Regions from separate parts of the Methylorubrum sp. GM97 genome, predicted to be linked through region 3. Evidence: riboswitches for the same ligand, from Rfam matches in the RefSeq annotation. Region 3 holds a riboswitch; each other region holds the start of a gene.
What was found. A riboswitch is a leader RNA that binds a small molecule or an ion and turns the genes downstream of it on or off. The one in region 3 is predicted to bind cobalamin.
Positions count from the first base shown of each region.

Region 1: it holds a riboswitch for cobalamin, as region 3 does, so the genes downstream of both, MSPGM_RS05475 (TonB-dependent siderophore receptor) here and MSPGM_RS08320 (TonB-dependent siderophore receptor) in region 3, are expected to answer to the same signal.
Region 2: it holds a riboswitch for cobalamin, as region 3 does, so the genes downstream of both, MSPGM_RS07065 (CbtB domain-containing protein) here and MSPGM_RS08320 (TonB-dependent siderophore receptor) in region 3, are expected to answer to the same signal.
Region 4: it holds a riboswitch for cobalamin, as region 3 does, so the genes downstream of both, MSPGM_RS13120 (TonB-dependent receptor) here and MSPGM_RS08320 (TonB-dependent siderophore receptor) in region 3, are expected to answer to the same signal.

Region 1 is NZ_AP025942.1:1,156,813-1,161,265, reverse strand. Features, by position in the region: gene MSPGM_RS05480 (DUF2778 domain-containing protein) at 74-1,264, opposite strand; cobalamin riboswitch at 1,699-1,908, shown strand; gene MSPGM_RS05475 (TonB-dependent siderophore receptor) at 2,014-4,215, shown strand; gene MSPGM_RS05470 (DUF1624 domain-containing protein) at 4,215-4,453, shown strand, end outside.
Region 2 is NZ_AP025942.1:1,506,226-1,510,678, forward strand. Features, by position in the region: gene MSPGM_RS07045 (DUF4349 domain-containing protein) at 1-53, opposite strand, end outside; gene cobW (cobalamin biosynthesis protein CobW) at 50-1,084, opposite strand; gene MSPGM_RS07055 (DUF1636 family protein) at 1,088-1,492, opposite strand; gene MSPGM_RS07060 (CbtA family protein) at 1,485-2,252, opposite strand; gene MSPGM_RS07065 (CbtB domain-containing protein) at 2,283-2,465, opposite strand; cobalamin riboswitch at 2,506-2,706, opposite strand; gene MSPGM_RS07070 (DUF1772 domain-containing protein) at 2,750-3,172, opposite strand; gene MSPGM_RS07075 (MarR family winged helix-turn-helix transcriptional regulator) at 3,159-3,650, opposite strand; gene cobU (bifunctional adenosylcobinamide kinase/adenosylcobinamide-phosphate guanylyltransferase) at 3,732-4,262, shown strand; gene cobO (cob(I)yrinic acid a,c-diamide adenosyltransferase) at 4,262-4,453, shown strand, end outside.
Region 3 is NZ_AP025942.1:1,770,592-1,775,044, reverse strand. Features, by position in the region: gene MSPGM_RS08325 (DUF1624 domain-containing protein) at 1-1,048, opposite strand, end outside; gene MSPGM_RS08320 (TonB-dependent siderophore receptor) at 1,075-3,201, opposite strand; cobalamin riboswitch at 3,316-3,513, opposite strand; gene MSPGM_RS08315 (hypothetical protein) at 3,609-4,079, opposite strand; gene MSPGM_RS08310 (hypothetical protein) at 4,336-4,453, shown strand, end outside.
Region 4 is NZ_AP025942.1:2,844,661-2,849,113, forward strand. Features, by position in the region: gene MSPGM_RS13120 (TonB-dependent receptor) at 1-1,531, opposite strand, end outside; cobalamin riboswitch at 1,652-1,852, opposite strand; gene MSPGM_RS13125 (hypothetical protein) at 2,216-2,347, shown strand; gene MSPGM_RS13130 (hypothetical protein) at 2,465-2,860, shown strand; gene MSPGM_RS13135 (hypothetical protein) at 2,992-3,255, shown strand; gene ccmB (heme exporter protein CcmB) at 3,299-3,964, opposite strand; gene ccmA (heme ABC exporter ATP-binding protein CcmA) at 3,964-4,453, opposite strand, start outside.

The DNA of each region.
Region 1 (4,453 bases), 610 kb from region 3:
AGAGCCCTGGTGAAGGGACGTCGGGGCGCTGCCCCGATGTCCCGGCCAAAGGAATGATTCCTTTGGAAACCTGTTAATCCGCCGAGGCCGAGCGGCGCGGCGTGGCGTTGCGCCGGCTGGCGAAGACGCCGGGGGCGGTGCCGGGCACCACGACCAGGCGCCGGACCTCGCCGCTCAGATAGGCCTGGAGGAAGCGGGTGTAGTTCCGGAACACGACGCAGCCGTTCGAGGCGCCGCTCGGGCCCAGCATGTAGGTATGGGCGAGGATGCCGTCGCGCCCGTGGATGGCGGCCGAGCCGCCGACCGGATTGAGGCGGATCGCCCGCACCCCATGGAACAGCGCCTCGCGCTCCCGCAGGTCGTAGACTCCGGGCGGGGTGGCGCCGCGCATCCGGATATGGACGTGGTCGGGGTTGTCCTGGGCGACGCCGAGGCCGGAATGGGCCTCCAGCACCTCGCCGCTCGGCAGCGTCACGGTGGCGGCGCTGATGTCGTAGACGGCGACCCCCGGCTCGGAGACCGGGCCGGGCACGACGCGGCGCCGCGCGGCCGAATCGACCGCCCCGCTGTCGAGTCCGGCATAGGCCATCGCCTTGTCCGAGGACGGCGTGGGCGTCGAACCCGGCAGATCGAACATCTTCTCGAGGAAGTTGCGGTTGTCGGTCACCGCGGCGCTGAACACGCTGCGGGTCGGCTCGGTGGAGGCGCGCGCCGTGGATGCGGTGGCGATCCGAGGCGTCGCCGCCCGGGCGGTCTGCGTGCGCGGCTCGTAGCGGAATTCGTCGGGCCGCCGCACTGGCAGCGGCACCGTAAGGGCGAGGCGGGCCGTCGGCGCGGCCGGGCGCGGCGTGACGGCGGGCGCGGCGTCGGCGGCCTGTTCCGCGGGGAGGGCGGCCAGGGTCGTGACCGGCTCCGATGGGGCAGGCTGCGACTTGGAAGGCTCCGCCACGGGCGGCGCCCGGAAGGCGGACACCTGCGCGGTCCGCGGGACGAAGCCGCCGGACGCGGTGTCGAGCACGGGAGTGGGGTCGAGCATCCAGGCCAGCGCGCCGGGCGCGGCCTGCACGGTCTCCGCCCCTTCGGCCTCGGCCGAGACCTGCGCGGTTTCCACGGGGGCGGGCGCAGCGCGATCCTGCGGTTGCAGGATCCCGGCGACCGCGAGACCCCCGAGGGCGGTCAGCGCGAGCGCCGCGACAGGCGGGCGGCGCCGACGGCGGATGACGGGCCGGGCGGAGCGACTCTGGACGAGCTCGGCGATGTCCATTGCGGGCGGTACTCGACAACGCGGATCCCACACGGCCTCCCGCCGTCATCCCCGGCTATCTGTGCCAGAATGACAAAACGAGATGGCTTCGCCGATTAGGGAAGGATCAACCTTAAGCCTTCGTCATTCAACGGGATCTTGGTTAATCTTGCCTAAAGCTCGGTCACGTCCTTCGAAAAACGTTCGATGCGGATTCTCAGTGGCTCCGCCGCGCCATGAGGGGGCGGCCTCTCTCCACCGCTGCGGCGCGGTGTGCACTCAATGACGAGGCCAATCGGATGATCGCCATCGTCTCGCGTGCCCGCCTTCAGGCCGCCGCGAGAAGCGCAGCCGCCACGGGGCTTCTCGCCGAGCCCTTGTGCTCTACGGGCCACAGGTTGTGTGATGTTGTTACATTTCATTGGCCGGTCTGTTGACCCTGCGCCGCATCGCAGCGAAATTGCTGCGGCCAAGGTTCCCCCGGACGCATGTCCGAGGGCTAAGAGGGAATTCGGTAAGCCCGTCCGGGCGAGGCCGAAGCTGCCCCCGCAACTGTGAGCGGCGAGCCACCGTCGTCGAAGGTCACTGGTGCCCTGCACCGGGAAGGCCGAGACGGAGGCGCTGACCCGTGAGCCAGGAGACCTGCCTTGGCGCGACGATGTCCCCCGGGCGGGGTGCTCCGGCGGCGTGCCTGATCGGCGAGAGCGTTCCCCTGCGCTCCCGGCGGGGCACCCGCTCGGGCCCGCACCCGAACAGCCAGAGCGCGCCTTGTGACAGTTCGGACGATCCTGAACGCCATCGACGTCCCGGCCCGGCGCCCGCCTTGGGTGCTCGCCGCGCTGCTCTGCGCCGGCCTGCACGGCCCGGAGGCGCGGGCGCAGGAATCGGTCACCCTGGAGGAACTGGCGGTCGAGGGCGAAGGCCGCGGCGTCGGCAACGGCGCATCGGACGGCCGGACCAGCGCCGCCGGCACGATCGGCCTGATCGGGCCGACGCCGGGCTACCGTGCCGACCGCGCGGTGAGCAGCACCAAGACCGACACGCCCCAGCGCGACGTGCCCCAGATCGTCACGGTCGCCCCGCGCGAGGTCATCACGGATCTCGCCGCCACCCGCGTCGATCGCGTCTTCAACTACACGCCGGGCGTGGCGCAGCAGAACAATTTCGGCGGCCTGTCGGTGTTCAGCTACGCCATTCGCGGCGTGACCACGTCCGAGATCTACAAGAACGGCTTTCCGCTCAACCGCGGCACGCCGCCCCCGCCCGACGCCCAGAACGTCGAGCGCGTCGAGGTGCTCAAAGGTCCCGGCGGCGGGCTGTTCGGGCGCAGCGATCCGGGCGGGCTCGTCAACATCATCACCAAGCAGCCGACCGTCGAGCGCTTCGTCGAGATGGGCGGGTTGTGGGACTCGTTCGGGCAGTTCCGCGGCACGGTCGATTCCGGCGGCGCGCTGAACGAGGAGGGCACGCTCGCCTACCGCTTCAATCTCGCCGCCGGCCGCCAGGGCAGCTTTCGCGATTTCGTCGACAGCGACCGGCTGCTCGTGGCGCCCGTCCTGAGCTGGCAGATCACGCCGGACACGCGCATCACCGTCGAGACCGAGTTCCTGCGCAACCGCATCGTCTTCGACCGCGGCGTCATCGCCCTCAACGGGCGGCTCGGGCTCTTGCCGATCTCGCGCTTCCTCGGCGAGCCGGGCCAGAGCACCTATCAGACCAACAACACGATGCAGGTCCGCGTCGATCACCGCTTCAACGCCGATTGGCAGATGCGGCTCGCCACCCACTTCAACACCGGCACGCTGGAGGGTGAATCCGCCGAGATCCGCGCCATCGCCGCCGACAACCGCACCGTCTCGCGCGACCGCAATATCCGCGACTACCGCTGGGACGTGGCGATCGGCCAGGCGGAGGTGGTCGGGCGCTTCGACACCGCCGGGATCGGCCACACCATGCTGCTCGGCTTCGAGCGCGAGAGCACCGACAGCCGAGTCGTCTACAACCGCTCGACGATCCGACCGGGTTCGACCTTCGCCATCGACATCTATGATCCGCGCTACGGCCAGCCGCTGCCGCCGATCGACCGCTTCCGCAACAACCTCGAGCGGATCACCAACACCGCGCTCTATGCGCAGGACCAGATCGTCCTCACGCCCGAATGGAAGGCGCTGCTCGGCGTGCGCTTCGACTTCTTCGAACAGTCGTTCCGCGAGCGCATCCCGCGGTCCCAGGTCGATCAGGCCTACTTTGCCGCGACGCCCCGCGCCGGCCTCGTCTACCAGCCGCTGCCCGAACTCTCCCTCTACGCCAATGTCGGCACGAGTTTCCGCCCCAATATCGGTCCCGATGCTGCCGCCGCCTCCGCCTCCGGGCCGTTCGCGCCGGAAACCGGCATCGGCTACGAGGTCGGGGCCAAGCTCGACCTCTATGGCGGCGCGCTGGCGCTGACCGGCACCGCCTTCCGCATCGACCGGGAGAACGTGCTGACGCCGGAGGCCAACGGCAGCGGTTTCTCGGTGGCGGTCGGCGGGGTGCGCAGCCAAGGCTTCGAGCTGACCGCCGCCGGCCAGATCACGCCGGAGATCAAGCTGCTGGCGGGATACGTCTACGCGGAGGCCGTGGTCACCGAAGATCCGACCTTGCCGGCCGGCACGCCGCTCATCAACGTGCCGCGCCATTCTGGCAGCCTGCTCGCCGTCCACGAGGTGCAGGCCGGCCCGTGGAAGGGGCTCGGGCTCGGCGGCGGCGTGCGCGGCGTCGGCGAGCGCGCGGCGGACGCGGTCAACAGCTTCTCCCTGCCGGCCTATATCGCGGTCGATGCGCTCGCCTATTACCGCTACGAAAACTTCCGCTTCGGGCTGAACATCGAGAACGTGTTCGACACCGAGTATTACGAGAGCTCCCTCAACCGCTTCCGGGTCTATCCCGGCGCCCCCCGGCGCTTCACCGGAACGATGACGGTGCGGTTCTGATGAGCGCCCACCAAGGGGCGGCCATGGATGCGTCCGCACCGGCTCCCATCGCCGCGGGGGTCGCGCCACGCACCCGCATCGGCGCCATCGATGCCCTGCGCGGGCTCGTGATGCTGCTGATGCTGGTCGATCACGCGCGGGAGTTCTTCTACCTGCACGCCCAGGTGAGCGACCCGGTGAACCTCACGGCGACCCCGCCCGGCCTGTTCCTGACGCGGGCCGCCTCGCATTTTTGCGC
Region 2 (4,453 bases), 260 kb from region 3:
ACCGCGAGCCAGAGCCCGCGCGGCCGCCGGCCTGCGGCCTCGCCCCGGTTCATCCGCGCAGGGCGGCGGCGACCGCGTCCTGATCGAAGCCTTTGAGGCCGATGACGACGAGGCGTCCGTCGCGGGGCTCCGAACCCTTCCACGGGCGGTCGTAATGGGAGGCGACGCGCCGGCCGACACCCTGCACCACGAGGCGCATCGGCTTGCCCTTCACCTCGGCAAAGCCCTTGATCCGCAGCACGCCCTCGGTCTCGGCCGCCTTCTCGACGCGGGCGGACAGATCTTCCGGGCTGCCGGCGATGCCGACGGGGATCGCGACCGATTCGAAATCGTCGTGGTCGTGATCCTCGCCCTCGCCGTGATGCGAGGGGCGCGCGTCGAGGTCGTCCTCGGCCGCCGCCGCGATGCCGAGCAGCACACGCGGGTCGAGCCGGCCGTGCTCGGTCTCGACGATCTCGACCGCGCGGGGCAGGTGCGCCTGGATGTCGGCGCGGACCTTGTCGCGGCCCGCCGCGTCCAGCAGGTCGGCCTTGTTGAGCACCACGAGGTCGGCGCAGAGGATCTGGTCCTCGAACACTTCCTCCAGCGGGTTGTCGTGATCGACCGATTGGTCCGCCGCGCGCTGGTTGGCGAGGGCGTCGGGGTCCTCGGCGAACATCCCCGCGGCGACCGCCGGGCCGTCCACCACGGCGACGACACCGTCCACGGTGACCCGCGAGCGGATCGCCGGCCACTGGAAGGCCTGGACCAGGGGCTTGGGCAGGGCGAGGCCGGAGGTCTCGATCAGGATGTGCTCCGGCGGCTCGGGCCGGTCGAGAAGCTTGGTCAGCGCCGGGACGAAGTCGTCGGCCACGGTGCAGCAGATGCAGCCGTTGGGCAGCTCCACCACCGAATCCTCGTTGCAGCCCTCGATGCCGCAGGCGGCGAGGAACGAGCCGTCGAAGCCGAGATCGCCGAACTCGTTGACGATGATGGCGAGCCGGCGCCCGCGGGCGTTCTCGACGGTGTGGCGCACGAGCGTCGTCTTGCCGGCCCCGAGGAAGCCGGTGACGATGGTGCAGGGGATCTTTTCCACGAGGCTCATGGGTCAGGGCGTCCGGTTCGGGGCCGCCTTGAGCGGCGGGATGCGGGCGACGACGCCCTTGCGAAACGCCTCCGGGCGCTCGCGCCAGGGCACGACGCCGTCGGGGGTCTCGAGGTAGCGGCGCAGGCCCGCCAGGAGGGTGCGGGCGGAGGTGTCGGGGTCTTCGAGCGCGTCGAAGTCGCCGTAGACGTAGGTCCAGCGGTCGGGCGAGACGACCGCGACGGTGCAGGGCCGCTTGCAGACCGAGAGGCACTCGGCGCCCTCGATCGTCAGGCCCGGCACGGGCTCGCGAGCGGCCTCCGCCAACAGCGCGGCCAGCAGCTTGGCCCCGGCGCGCGGCTCGGAGGCATCGCCTGCCGCGCGGCAGGTGGTGCAGACCGACAGGATGGCGGTATCGGGATCAGGCATTCGCACGGGCACCCGCCTCGCGGCCGAACAGGCCCCAGGCCCAGCCATAGGCGAGCCCGATCACCGCCCAGAACACGAAGCCGATGGCGAGCGCGCGCGCGGCGAACTGCGCGGCCGTGGCCGGCGGCACCTGCGAGGAGACGGTGTCGATCGATTGCGGCGCGCCCGCGAGATGCGGCGCGACGATGAGGACGAGGCCACCGAGGATCGTCAGCGGCACCCGCCGCACGGCGATCAGGTAGAGGCCGAGCCCGGTCGCCACCACCGTCATCAGCCACCACGACTGGCGCAGCACAAGCGGCGCTGCACCCATGCCCGGCAGCTCCGGCGGCAGGCCGATGGCGGGGGCGAGGACCACCGCGAGGAAGCCGGCGATACCAACGACGAGTCCGCCCTGCGGGGTCGGCTCACGGCGAAGTGCCAGCATCACCGCCGCGAGCAGCAGCGCGTAGCCGACGCCGCCGACCAGCGTGGCGAGACCGGTGAAGGCCATCCGCTGAAGGCCCGGTGCAGGCTGCCACGCGTCGGCCTTGCCGTGGTCGTGTCCGCCCTCGCCATGCGCATGCGCGTGGGCCGGGACGATCAGGGCGGCGAAAGAGGTCTCATCGCGCGAGGGCGCGAGGGCGGCATGCGCGCCCTCGCCTTCATAGGTCTCCGCCTGGAGGATCAGCGGAGAGGTCAGCGCGAGCTGCAGGCCCGTCGCGACGACGGACGCGAGGAAGCCGGCGACGAGCGCCGCCGACAGCAACCGGATGATCATGGGACTGCTTGAAGCCGCTGGATGCGCGGATCAGTGGCAGGGGAAGTTCTGCGCGTGGCGGAAATCGTGCGCCGCGTTGTGCAGGACGCTCGCCGGAGCAAAGCCCGCCACGAAGACGAGACCAAGGCCGAGGAAGGCGGCGACGAGGAGCGCGCGGGCGCCCTCGGCCGAACGGGTGGTGGCGGCCTGGGTCTGAAGGGTCGCAGTCGTCATCGGGTCACGAGCTCCGGCCGCCCCACCGGCGGCGTTCGAGAACAAAACTTCGCTGGACGGCAGGTCTCCTGGCTCGCGGCTGGTATCGTGCCTGCCGCCTTCCCGGATCACCCGGTGGCTCGTGGCAGGAACTCGCCGCTTACAGTTGCGGGGGCAGCCGCGGAATTGAGGCTTCTGGAAAACCTCTCACCGCATTCCCTTTTCACCCCGTTGCCGGGGCACCGTCACGGAGCGGTCATAGCCTGATGCGGACGGACGCACAACGTGTCCCGCACCGGCCGCAATCACCGCAGCGCCCAGAGGAAGGCCGCCACCGCCGCCAGACCGAGCCCGCTGCGGACTGCGTGCAGGCGGATCCAGCGTTGCATCAGCGGCGCCACGACCGGATCGGTACTCGATGCAGCGAGCAGGGCACGGTTGGTCGGCATGATCGCCAACAGCGTGTAGGGCCAGTTGGCGAGCGCGAGCGCCGCCCCGAGCCCCCATCGCGGATCGCCGGTACGCGCCCAGGCGAGCAGACCGAGGGCGGTGGCGGCCAGCGCCAATCCGCCCTGCATCCGGGTCGCGCGGCGATAGCTCGGGCGCCATTGCTGCAATTGGGAAGCCGGGTCGAGGACCAGCCGGGCCGGATGCTCCACGAAGCCGACATAGAGCGCAGCGCCGGCAAAGGCCGCTGCCGCGACGAGGGCGAGTTCACCGATCAGCATCGTGGTCTCCCGGTTGTTCGCCGCTCCGGCGTTCGCCGGCCCGCTCGCCGATGGTCCGCACGAGGGTGCGGGCCGCCTCGAGCGCCGCCGGGTCGAGATCGCGGGCGAGTGCGGCCGCCCAGGGCGCCTGCCGCACCGCCGCCGCCGCGTAGGCATCCCGGCCCGCGGGCGTGAGGAGAACGAGGCGGGCGCGCAGGTGGTGGGGATTGTCCGCGAAGGTCACGAGGCCCGCTTTCGCCAGCTCATTGACCGTCCGCTGCACGCCCTGGCGCGTCATGCCCATGTCGCGGGCGATGCGGGCGACCGGCAGCGGCTGCGCGGCGAGCGCGACGGCGCCCAGAACCTGCCAGCGGGCGCTGGTGAGGCCGAGATCCCCCACCAGCCGGTCGCCGGCGGCCAGCAGCGCGCCGCTGGACCGGAAGATCTCCAGCACCAGAGCCGTCGCGGCGTCCGCGGCCTCATGATCCGACCGTTTCATGACAATATGCTGCCCATTTGACAACAGATTGTCAACAGACTGGCTTTGACGCGCTGGCGGTGCGTGAGGCAAAGGGTGCGGATGCTTCAGGCCTCCCCTCGGATGACCCTGGTGCTCGGCGGTGCGCGCTCGGGCAAGAGCGCCTATGCCGAGCGGCTGATCGAGGCCTGTCCCGCCCCCTGGCTCTACATCGCCACGGCGCAAGCCTGGGACGAGGAGATGCGGGTCCGCATCGACGAGCACCGGGCGCGGCGCTCCGACTCCTGGCACACCCTCGACGTGCCGATGGCGCTGCCGGAGGCGGTGGCCGCTGCGACCGGGCCGGTGCTGATCGATTGCCTCACGCTCTGGCTCACCAACCTGCTGCTGGCCGAGGCCGATCTCGATGCGGCGACCGAGGCCCTGGCACGGGCCTGCGCCGCGGCGCCGGGTCCGCTGGTGCTCGTCGCCAACGAAGTCGGCCTCGGCATCGTGCCGGACAACGCCCTCGCCCGCCGCTTCCGCGATGCGGCCGGGCGGCTGCACCAGCGGCTGGCGCGCGAGGCCGACCGGGTCGTGCTCACCGTCGCCGGGCTGCCGCTGACGGTCAAACCCTCACGCGAGAATCCCTGATGACCGAAGACGACACGCGCCACCGCGAAAAGATGGCCAAGCGCAAGGCGGTGCAGGACGCCGAGGTCGCCTCGAAGAAGATCGAGAAGGGCCTGCTCATCGTCCATACCGGCCCCGGCAAGGGCAAGACCACGGCCGCCCTCGGCCTCGTGCTGCGCATGCTCGGGCGGGGTCACCGGGTCGGCGTGGTG
Region 3 (4,453 bases):
CCCACCCGTAATCGCCTACGCCGAACACGGTGCCCTGGGTCGCGCCCCAGGTTGCGAACGCGCCATGGTACAGCAGCCTCAGAACCGTGAGGTGGAGCAGGTAAAAGAACATCGGCGCGCCGCCGAACACCGCCAGCGCCGCGACGAGCGGGCGCTCGCCGATCCGCTCCAACGCCACGAGCAGCAGCGCCCCGGTCCCGAGCGTCAGCAGCAGGAACAGGAGCGAGGGCGGGTATTTCGTCAGCGCGAGGAAGCTCATTGCGGTCCGCAGGGCGCTGTCGTCCACGACGAACCAGGGCTTGTCGCCGTAGCCGTTGGCTAGGCGAAGTAGCACGAAGGCGGCCAGCATCGCGCAGCCGATAGCCGCGAAGCGGCGCTCCCGCGTGCGCGTGGCGAGGCCGGGCAGGAACCACGGGCCGATGGCGTAGCCGAGCACGATGACGCCGATCCACGGCAATACCGGATAGGTTGTCTTGGCGACCAGCCCGAGGGGAAGCGCGATGACGTCGCGCTGGTGCAGCATGGCCCAGACTGGAAACAGCGGCTGGTCGGGCCGGAGCTGGATTGGGTCGAGGAAGTTGTGACCGCACACGATCAGCAGCCCGACCCCTAGGAGAACCGAGCGTGGCAGGCCGACCAGTGCCGCCAAGACGATCATGCACACGCCGATGCACCAGATCACCTGGAGCCAGAGCGTCGGACTGGCCACGCCCCAGTACAGTTCGGAGAGGTAGAACACCTCGAAGGCCATCAGCACGAGGCCGCGCTTCACCAGGTAGGCCCGCGTCTCCGCCAGCGTGTGCCGGGTGGCGAACAGGTACGCGGCCACGCCCGTCAGCACGACGAAGATCGGCGCGCATAGGCTGACCGCGAGGCGGGCCAGAAACAAGGCCGGCAGGGCGGTCCTCGCGTCGACCGGATCGGCGACCGGCACGTGCAGGAACCAGGTCTCGCGCAGGTGGTCGAGGAGCATCAGCACCATCACCAGCCCACGCAGAGCGTCGATTGAGGCGATGCGTCCGGTCGCGGCCGATGCCTCCGTTGACACCCCAAGCGTTCCCGGGTGCACGCCCATCAGAAGCGCGCCGTCATGCTGACGGTGACCCGACGCGGCTCGCCGACACCGACCCAGAAGCTGTTGTAGGAGCGCTCATAGTAGGTCTCGTCGAAAATGTTGTCGACGTTGATCCCGAAGCGTAGGTTCTCGTAGCGGTAGTAGGCCAGCGCGTCCGTCAGGACGTAGCCCGGAAGGCGGAACCGCTCGTTGCCGCTGTCGCCGAGGCGCGAGCCGACGGCCCGAAGCCCGCCGCCGAACCCGAAGCCCTTCCAGTCGCCCGCCTGAACCTCGTAGACGCCGAGCAGGCTGCCCGAATGGCGTGGGATGTTTAGGAGCGGCGAGCCGACCCGCAGGACCTCGTCGCGCGTGACCTGGGCATCGATGAAGGCGTAGCCGCCTATGACGCGGAACTCCGGCGTCACCTGACCAACGACGCTCAGGTCGAATCCCTGGCTGCGCACAGCGCCGGCGGCGATCTGGAAAAAGAAGTCCGCTGGGTCGGTGGTCAGCACGTTCTGCTTCTCGATGTGGAAGGCGGCCGCCGTGACGCTCAAGCCGTCGAACAGGTCTAGCTTGGTCCCGACCTCGTAGGCGAAGCCCGTCTCCGGGGCGAAGGGGCGCGTCGCGCTGTCGAAGCCGGTGTTCGGCCGGAACGAGGCGGCGACGTTTCCGTAAAGCGAGAGGAAGGAGAGCGGCTGGTAGACGAGCCCGGCGCGGGGCGAGAAGCCGGTGCGGTCCTGTTCGGTGCGCTCGTTCGCGACCTTGTCCCGGAAGGTCTGGTTGTAGAAGTCTGTTCGGTTGCCGATCAGCAGCTTCCACTCGGGGCTCAGCGCGATCTGGTCCTGCAGGTAGACTGCCGTGTTGCCGACGTTCTCGCTGGCGCTGTAGCGGCGCGTGAAGGGCGGCTTGGGCTGGCCGTAGACCGGGTTGAACAGGTCGAGCGCGAACGAGTCCAGGCGCGGAGTCGAGCGCTGCAGGTTCTCGGTGCTGTTGTAGCGCTCGTGCTCCAGGCCTAGCAGCAGGGTGTGGGCGAACGGGCCGGTGTCGAAGCGCCCGACAAGCTCGGCCTGTCCGATGGCCACGCCCCATGTGAAGTCGTGGCGGCGGAACTCGCGGAGCAGGGTCCGCCCATCGTCTAGCAGGCCGGTGGCGCCCGTCTGCAGGCCGGTCAGGCTGCCGGTGTTGAAGTGGCCGGCGACCCGAAGCTGCCAATCGGTGCTGAAGGCGTGCTCCAGGCGCACCTGCACGATCCCGCTCTCCGACACGGAGTTGTCGCCCGGCTCGCCGAAGAAGCGGGAGCGCGGGACCAGGCCGAGACGGTTGTTCACCGCGACCGTCCCGCGGTCGAAGGTCTGGCGGTTACGCAGGTACTGCGTCTCGACGGTGAGCTTGGTGTCGGGGCTGATCTGCCAGCTCACGACGGGGGCCGCGAGGACGCGGTCGCCGTCGACGAAATCGCGAAAACTGTCCTGGCGGGCAAGCGCGCCGTTGAAGCGGTAGAGGACCGTGCCGTCCTCGCTCAGCGCGCCACCGGCATCGACCGTGGTGCGCGCCGTGCCGAAGCTGCCGAACAGGGTGCCCATCTCGACGAAGGGCAACGCGACGGGCTGCTTGGTGAGGATGTTGACGGTGCCGCCCGGGTCGCTGCGGCCGTAGAGGGCACCTGCCGGGCCTTTCAGCACCTCGATGGACTGGACGTTCTGCGTGTCGGGCGCGCCGTTGTAGCCGCGGGCGATGTTGAACCCGTTCTGGAAGATGTCCTGTGTGGCGAAGCCACGCACGGAAAAGAGCGCGAGGTTCTGGGCGCCGAAGTCGTTCTGCTTGCCGACCGCGGGCACGTAGTCGAGGGCGCGCTCCACGCGGGTGGCGGCGGTGTCGCGCAGAACCTCTCGGGGCACGACGTCGACCTGCTGCGGCACGTCGCGCCGCGGCGTCACTGTCTTGGTGCCGCTGTAGAGCTCCTCCACCCGATAGGTCGGCGTAGCGGTGAAGGTGCCCTCGACGGAGATCGGGTCGAGCACCACGGAAGTGTCGGACGATTCCCTACGCGTGCCCTGGCCCCAGGCCGGGTCGCCGCTGGCAATGGCAAGCGCGACGGTGGTGGCGGATAGGCAGAGCCGGAGCGGCGATTTCGGGCTGAGCACAGGAGGCTGACCTCGAGCGACGGCAGTGGCACGTCACCGCGAACGAGGTCTAGGCGATCCCCCGCGGGGGTGACGCTTCGACACCCGCCGAGGCACCCCGCCCAGCGTGTTTCGCGTGTGACCACGGCTGACGGCAGGTCTCCTGGCTCGCGGGTCACCGCCCTCTCACCGTCTTCCCGGGCGAGGCTGCCCAGTGACGTGGTGGTGGAGAGCTCACCGCTTACAGTTGCGGGGGCAGCCGCGGCATCGGAGCGAACCCCTCACCGCGTTCCCTTTTGATCCCCGAAGGGAACCGTCGCGGCTTGGCTATTCGGCTTGGCCACAGGTTGTCAATTCACCGGGCCACCCTTCCCAGAGCGAACTCGCCGCCTCCGGCCCATGCCTGTGATCCGCTCGAATATGGGCGGCTACTCGACCTTCAGCCGCTTGGCCGCCGCCGGACACAGCAACTTGAACTGCTCCACCAAGGGCGGCATGCCCGAGGCGCATGATGTGTCGGCATCGGGTCCAAGCGGAAAGCGGGCCTTGCCGCCCTGGCGGTCGCCGTAGCGATAGCTCACCGTCCCGGACCGGCAGTTCGCCTCGGCTGTCATCGTGGCCCGGCCTTCGCTGCGCAGGTACTTCGCGACACACTGGGCCGTCGTGAGCTTGCCGCCGTACTGCTTGGTTTCGCCACCTGGGTCGCGCTCGCAGTATTCCTGAAGGTCGGCCTTCGTGACGATGCCCTGAGCGGTGGCCCGAGCCGTGTCGATGCCGTCGCGCTCGACCACCGTGCCGTTCCACCCCTTGCAGGACGCAAGCGGGAAGTCCCCGGCCGCCCAGGCATGGCCGGAGCCGAGCGCCACGGCGGCAAGCGCGGCAAGATCGATCCAACGCATGTCGCACCCCGTGTTCCGGCGCCGCACGCCGTAGGGCCGATACGGCGCCTGCGCCGAGGAACGTTTGCAAGGCTCGCGACGCCTTATCCACGGCAATCCACAGCCACGACGGCGAGCCGCTCGTGCGGCGGCGCCTCAAGCGGGAACCGCAGACGTGCGGAACGCCCGGGAGTGCGGTTCGCGGCTCATGGCGGTTGGAGGAGGGGCAAACTTAACGGGCGAGGTCCAGGTTCGGCCGAATTCTCGGGAGGTCGGCATGGAATGGGAGCGGCGGGTCGAGCGGATGGGCGCACGCTTACGGAAGAAGAGGGATGCCGCAAACGTAGCCTTATGGGAGATGCTGGGATCGGCCGACGTCGTGTGGATGGTTTGGG
Region 4 (4,453 bases), 1.1 Mb from region 3:
CGTAGAGCAACGCGAAGCGGTAGCCGAGGGCGCGGAACGAGCGCTCGAAGGTCGCGCCGCTGCGCAGATCTTCCCGGTGGAGACGCGGCGCGTCGAAGCGCACCCCGGCGAGGAACGACAACCGGTCGGTCAGGAACAGCCGATCCTCGGCGAAGACCGAAGCTTGGTTCGTGCGCGTGGCGTAGGCCGGGCTCGCCCGCCCGTCCCGCGGGAAGAAGCCGGGATCGTAGCCGATCAGGGGAACGCTCGTCGGCGTCTCGGAGAAGGTGAAGTTGTTGGCGTGGCGGAAGCTGACATGGTTCACGTCGAAGCCGGCCGAGAACGTATTGGCCAGCCCGAACAGGGCGCCGCGGAACGTCGCGTCGAACCGACTCCCGACCTGTTCCTGGCTATGGCCGATTTCGAGATAGTCGGAGCGATCGACGAGCCCCGTTGCCGGGTTGAAGCGGTACTGCTCGACGTCGCGCCAATGCCGGCGGCTTTGAAGGCGGTAGGCGGTGTTGCGCACCGTCACGTCGGCCGAAGGGGTCCATTCCGTCCGGAACTGCGTCCAGTTGTCGGTCCAGGCGATCCTCGAATCGCGGACGTTGTAGTTGTTGAAGCGGATGGCGTCGGGCACACGCCCGTTCACCAGCGGCGTGCCCCAGTAGCGGGTGGGCTCCTGGTAGCCGAAATCGTGGCTGAGCGTGAAGGCGAGATCCGGATTCGCTTGGAGCGTCAGTGCGCCCGAGGCCGCGAGGTTGCGGAAGTCACCCTCTGGGGTGATCCAGCCGTCGGCACGGTTGCCGCTGACATTGAGGCGATAGGCCAGGGATTCGCCGATCGGCCCGGTCGAATCGACCGCCGCACGGGCGATGCCGTCCTCGCCGAGGCCGAAGCGGGCGACATTGAGCGGCGTAAACAGCGGCTTCTTCGAAACGACGTTGACGATACCGCCGATGGCTCCGTCCCCGTAGAGAACGGAGGCCGGCCCGCGCAGCACCTCGATCCGCTCCACGTTCCACGTATCGAACGGGAACGTGACGGTGTTGGCGCCGACATAGAGCCGGGTGCCGTCGAACAAAGTCTGGATCGAGTTCTGCCCGGCAAAGCCGCGAGCGGTGAAGAAGCCGAGTCCATTGCCCGGCGAGCCGAAGGCCGTGATGCCGGTGCCGTTCTGCGACACGGCGTCCAGCACGCTGGTCTGACCGCGCAGGCGGATGGTCTCGCCCGAGATGATGTCGAGACTCGCGGGCGTTTCCAGCGGCGTGAGACCGAGCCGGCTCGCCGAGCGCGACGGCGTGCGCAGGTTGAGGCCGACCTGCGAGGACTGCGTCAGACTCGGTGTCCGCAAGGCTGCGGCGGCGTCCGCGCCGATGGCATCTGCCGGCGCGTTGGCGGGCAGGCCGATCCCGGCGCCGCCTTGCACCGCGATCTCATCGAGATGCGTCAGGAGTGCCTGGGCCCGAACCGGACCGGACGTCGTGAGGGGCAGGGCGGCGACTGCGGACAGGAGGGACCGGCCGCAGAAGCGGCGGTGAAAGGGGGACATGATGGAAACGATGCCTCGGCAGCGACGGTGGCACGTCACCGCGACCGAGGCCGAACCACTGCCGGCCATGGGCCTTCAGCGTTTCGACACCTGCTGGGACACCCCGCCCGGCATGGCTCGCGTGTGACCACGGCTGACGGCAGGTCTCCTGGCTCGCGGGTCGTCGCCCTCCATCGTCTTCCCAGGCGAGGCATGCCCAGTGACGTGGTGATGGAGGACTCTCCGCTCACAGTTGCGGGGGCAGCCGCGGGATCGAGCTCGAAAGCCCTCCACCGCGTTCCCTTTTGATCCCTTGCGGGAACCGTCAACGGTCAAGCTACGGTCAAGGCGGCGCTTCGGTCAATGCGCCCGGCGCCGTTCGGGACGCCTGCACCAGGAGCGATCCACAATCGCGGACCCTGCCGCGACCAAAGCCGCACGGCAGCCAAAAAGAAAAAAGGCCGCCCCGAAGGACGGCCCGAAGTCTAGGGAGGAAACGCCCAAGAAGGGCTGCAGGACCGCGACGCCATCGCGACCCGGCATGGCCATGATTTCTCAGGTTGCAGTGCACAAAGCAATCGCTGACGCGTCGGATCGGGCATGCATTCATTGCATATGTTCGGTTCCGAACTCATGCGCTCCGGCGGAGCCATTCGGCCGCCCAGGGGTTTCGGTCCTCCGAATGCTGCCTCATGGATGCTGGATATGCCCCGTTGGATGTTCGCCTTTCCCGTCGTGCTGATGATTCTTGCAGGGCTCGTCGTCTTCGCCTTCACGCGTACGGGCCCGACCGACAACCAGAACACCCACGCTCCGCAGACCGGCCAGACCCGCTGACGCCGCCGAATCCCAGAGCGCGCCGGCCCCTGAGCCATTCCGGCCCACAAATTGCGAAGTTTGCACGGTCGGAATCGTTCGGTGGGGTCCTCCGTGCGGATCGGATGCGTTTTCCTCTTGAGCGCCCTCCTGCTTCCATCCGGGGCTCACGCACGCGATGCGCATGCGGACGCGGCGGCCTTCGCGGCGGCGGCCCGTCACCATGTCGGTGAGCGCGTCACGCTCGATCATTGCCACCTCGTCTACGCGACCGACGACGAGATCACCTGCATCGGCCTGTTGCCGGAGGATGCGGCGGGCAATGTCCGCTTGGCCGGTAAGCTACTGATCCGGGTCGCGGCCGCGGAGATGCAGGGCCGCACCCGTGCCCTCGCGCTCTGTGCCGGTGGCGCTCTTGACGAAGCCTGCGAGGTGAGCGTGGCGGGAGAGGTGTTCGACGCCTCCCCTTCGTTCGGGCTCGGCGCGGCCCAGTTGATGGGCTTGCGCGAAGCGACGATCTGCTGGCCGGACTGAGCTTCGCGAAGCGCTGCCGAGCCTGATCCTGCGAGAGCGATACGCGCAACCGATGTGAGGCCGATCTCCGGCGATGGACCCGCGTGAACCCTCAAGGGTCTAGTGCGTTCGAACTCCAAGGGAGTTTGCCGATGATCACTCGTCTGTCGTTTGCCGCGGTTCTGGTCGCGGCCCTCGCTACATCCGCTGCCGCCCAAGGGCCGGCGCAGACCGGGACCGGCGGTGGTCCGGCTTCGACCATCTACGCGCCGAACACCTCTGCCGTCGGTCAGACCATGCCGCCGGCCGGGGCGGGCGGTGTGCGGCGCGACCCGGGCAATCCCGACCGCGAGACCGCCATGGAAAAGAAGGACGACAAGATCGACACCGGGATCTGCATCGGCTGCGACAAGTAGATCCGGCGAACCGAGGCGCGACCTCCCGACCGCCACGCCCGGTTCATTCCGACCAGCGCAAAGCCGCGGCGGCGGCCAGGGTGCCGACCACTGCCGCGATCAGGCTCAGGGCGGCTAACACCGTCAGCGGGGTCGTGAACGGCACCGTGCCGCCCAGGGCAGCCTCAGCGGCCGAGACCCCGAAGATCAGAGTCGGGACCATCAGCGGCAGCACGATGATGGCCAGGATCAGGCCGCCCCGACGGATGGTGGCGGTCAACGCCGCGCCGACGGCGCCGATGAAGGCCAGAGCCGGCGTGCCTAGGGCCAGCGTCAAGGCCGTGGCACCCATGGCTTTCGGGGAGAGTGCCACCAGCAGGCCGAACAGCGGCGAAGCGAGCGCCAGAGGTAGGCCGGTCGTGAGCCAGGAGGCCAGGACCTTGGCAAGCACCACCAGTTCCAACGGCACGGCAGCGCCCGTCATCAGGTCGAGAGAGCCGTCCTCCTCGTCCGACTGAAACAGCCGGTCGAGGCCGATCAGGGTGGCCAGCACCGCCGAGAGCCAGAGGATCGCGGGGCCGATCCGCGACAGCAGGTTCATGTCGGGCCCGAGCGCGAAGGGCACCAGCACCACGATCATCAGGAAGAAGACGAGCGAGAGCGCGCCCGAGCCGCCGACCCGGGCGGCCAGCTTTAGATCGCGCGCGAGGAGGGCGGAGAAGGCGCGCATCACAGCCAATCCTCCGCCTCGAAGGCCGCTTCAGAGACGGCCTCGGGTGCCGCCGGTCCAATGCGCAGCTCGCGGGCATCCTCTAGGCCGAGGGCTTGGTGCGTTGCAGCAACCACGAGCCCCCCTTCGGCCCGGTGGCGTCCCATCAGCCCCGCGAGAACCCCCTGCGAGGCGAGGTCCAGGGCGGCGGTCGGCTCGTCGAGCAGCCAGAGCGGGCGACTGCAGACGAGGAGGCGCGCCAGCGCCACCCGGCGCCGCTGCCCCGCCGAGAGATAGCCGACCGGCAACCGTGCAACATGCGGCAAGCCCAGCGCCTCCAGGGCCGCCTTCGGGGAGGCGGCGGGATTGCCGAGAAGATCGCGGGCGAATTCGAGATTTTCGGCGGCGGTCAGCGCCGATTTCAATCCGTCCCGGTGCCCGACCACGTGAAGGCATTCCGGCAGGTTCGCCTCGCCGATGCCCTCAGCGCGGATCGTGCCGGCATCGGGC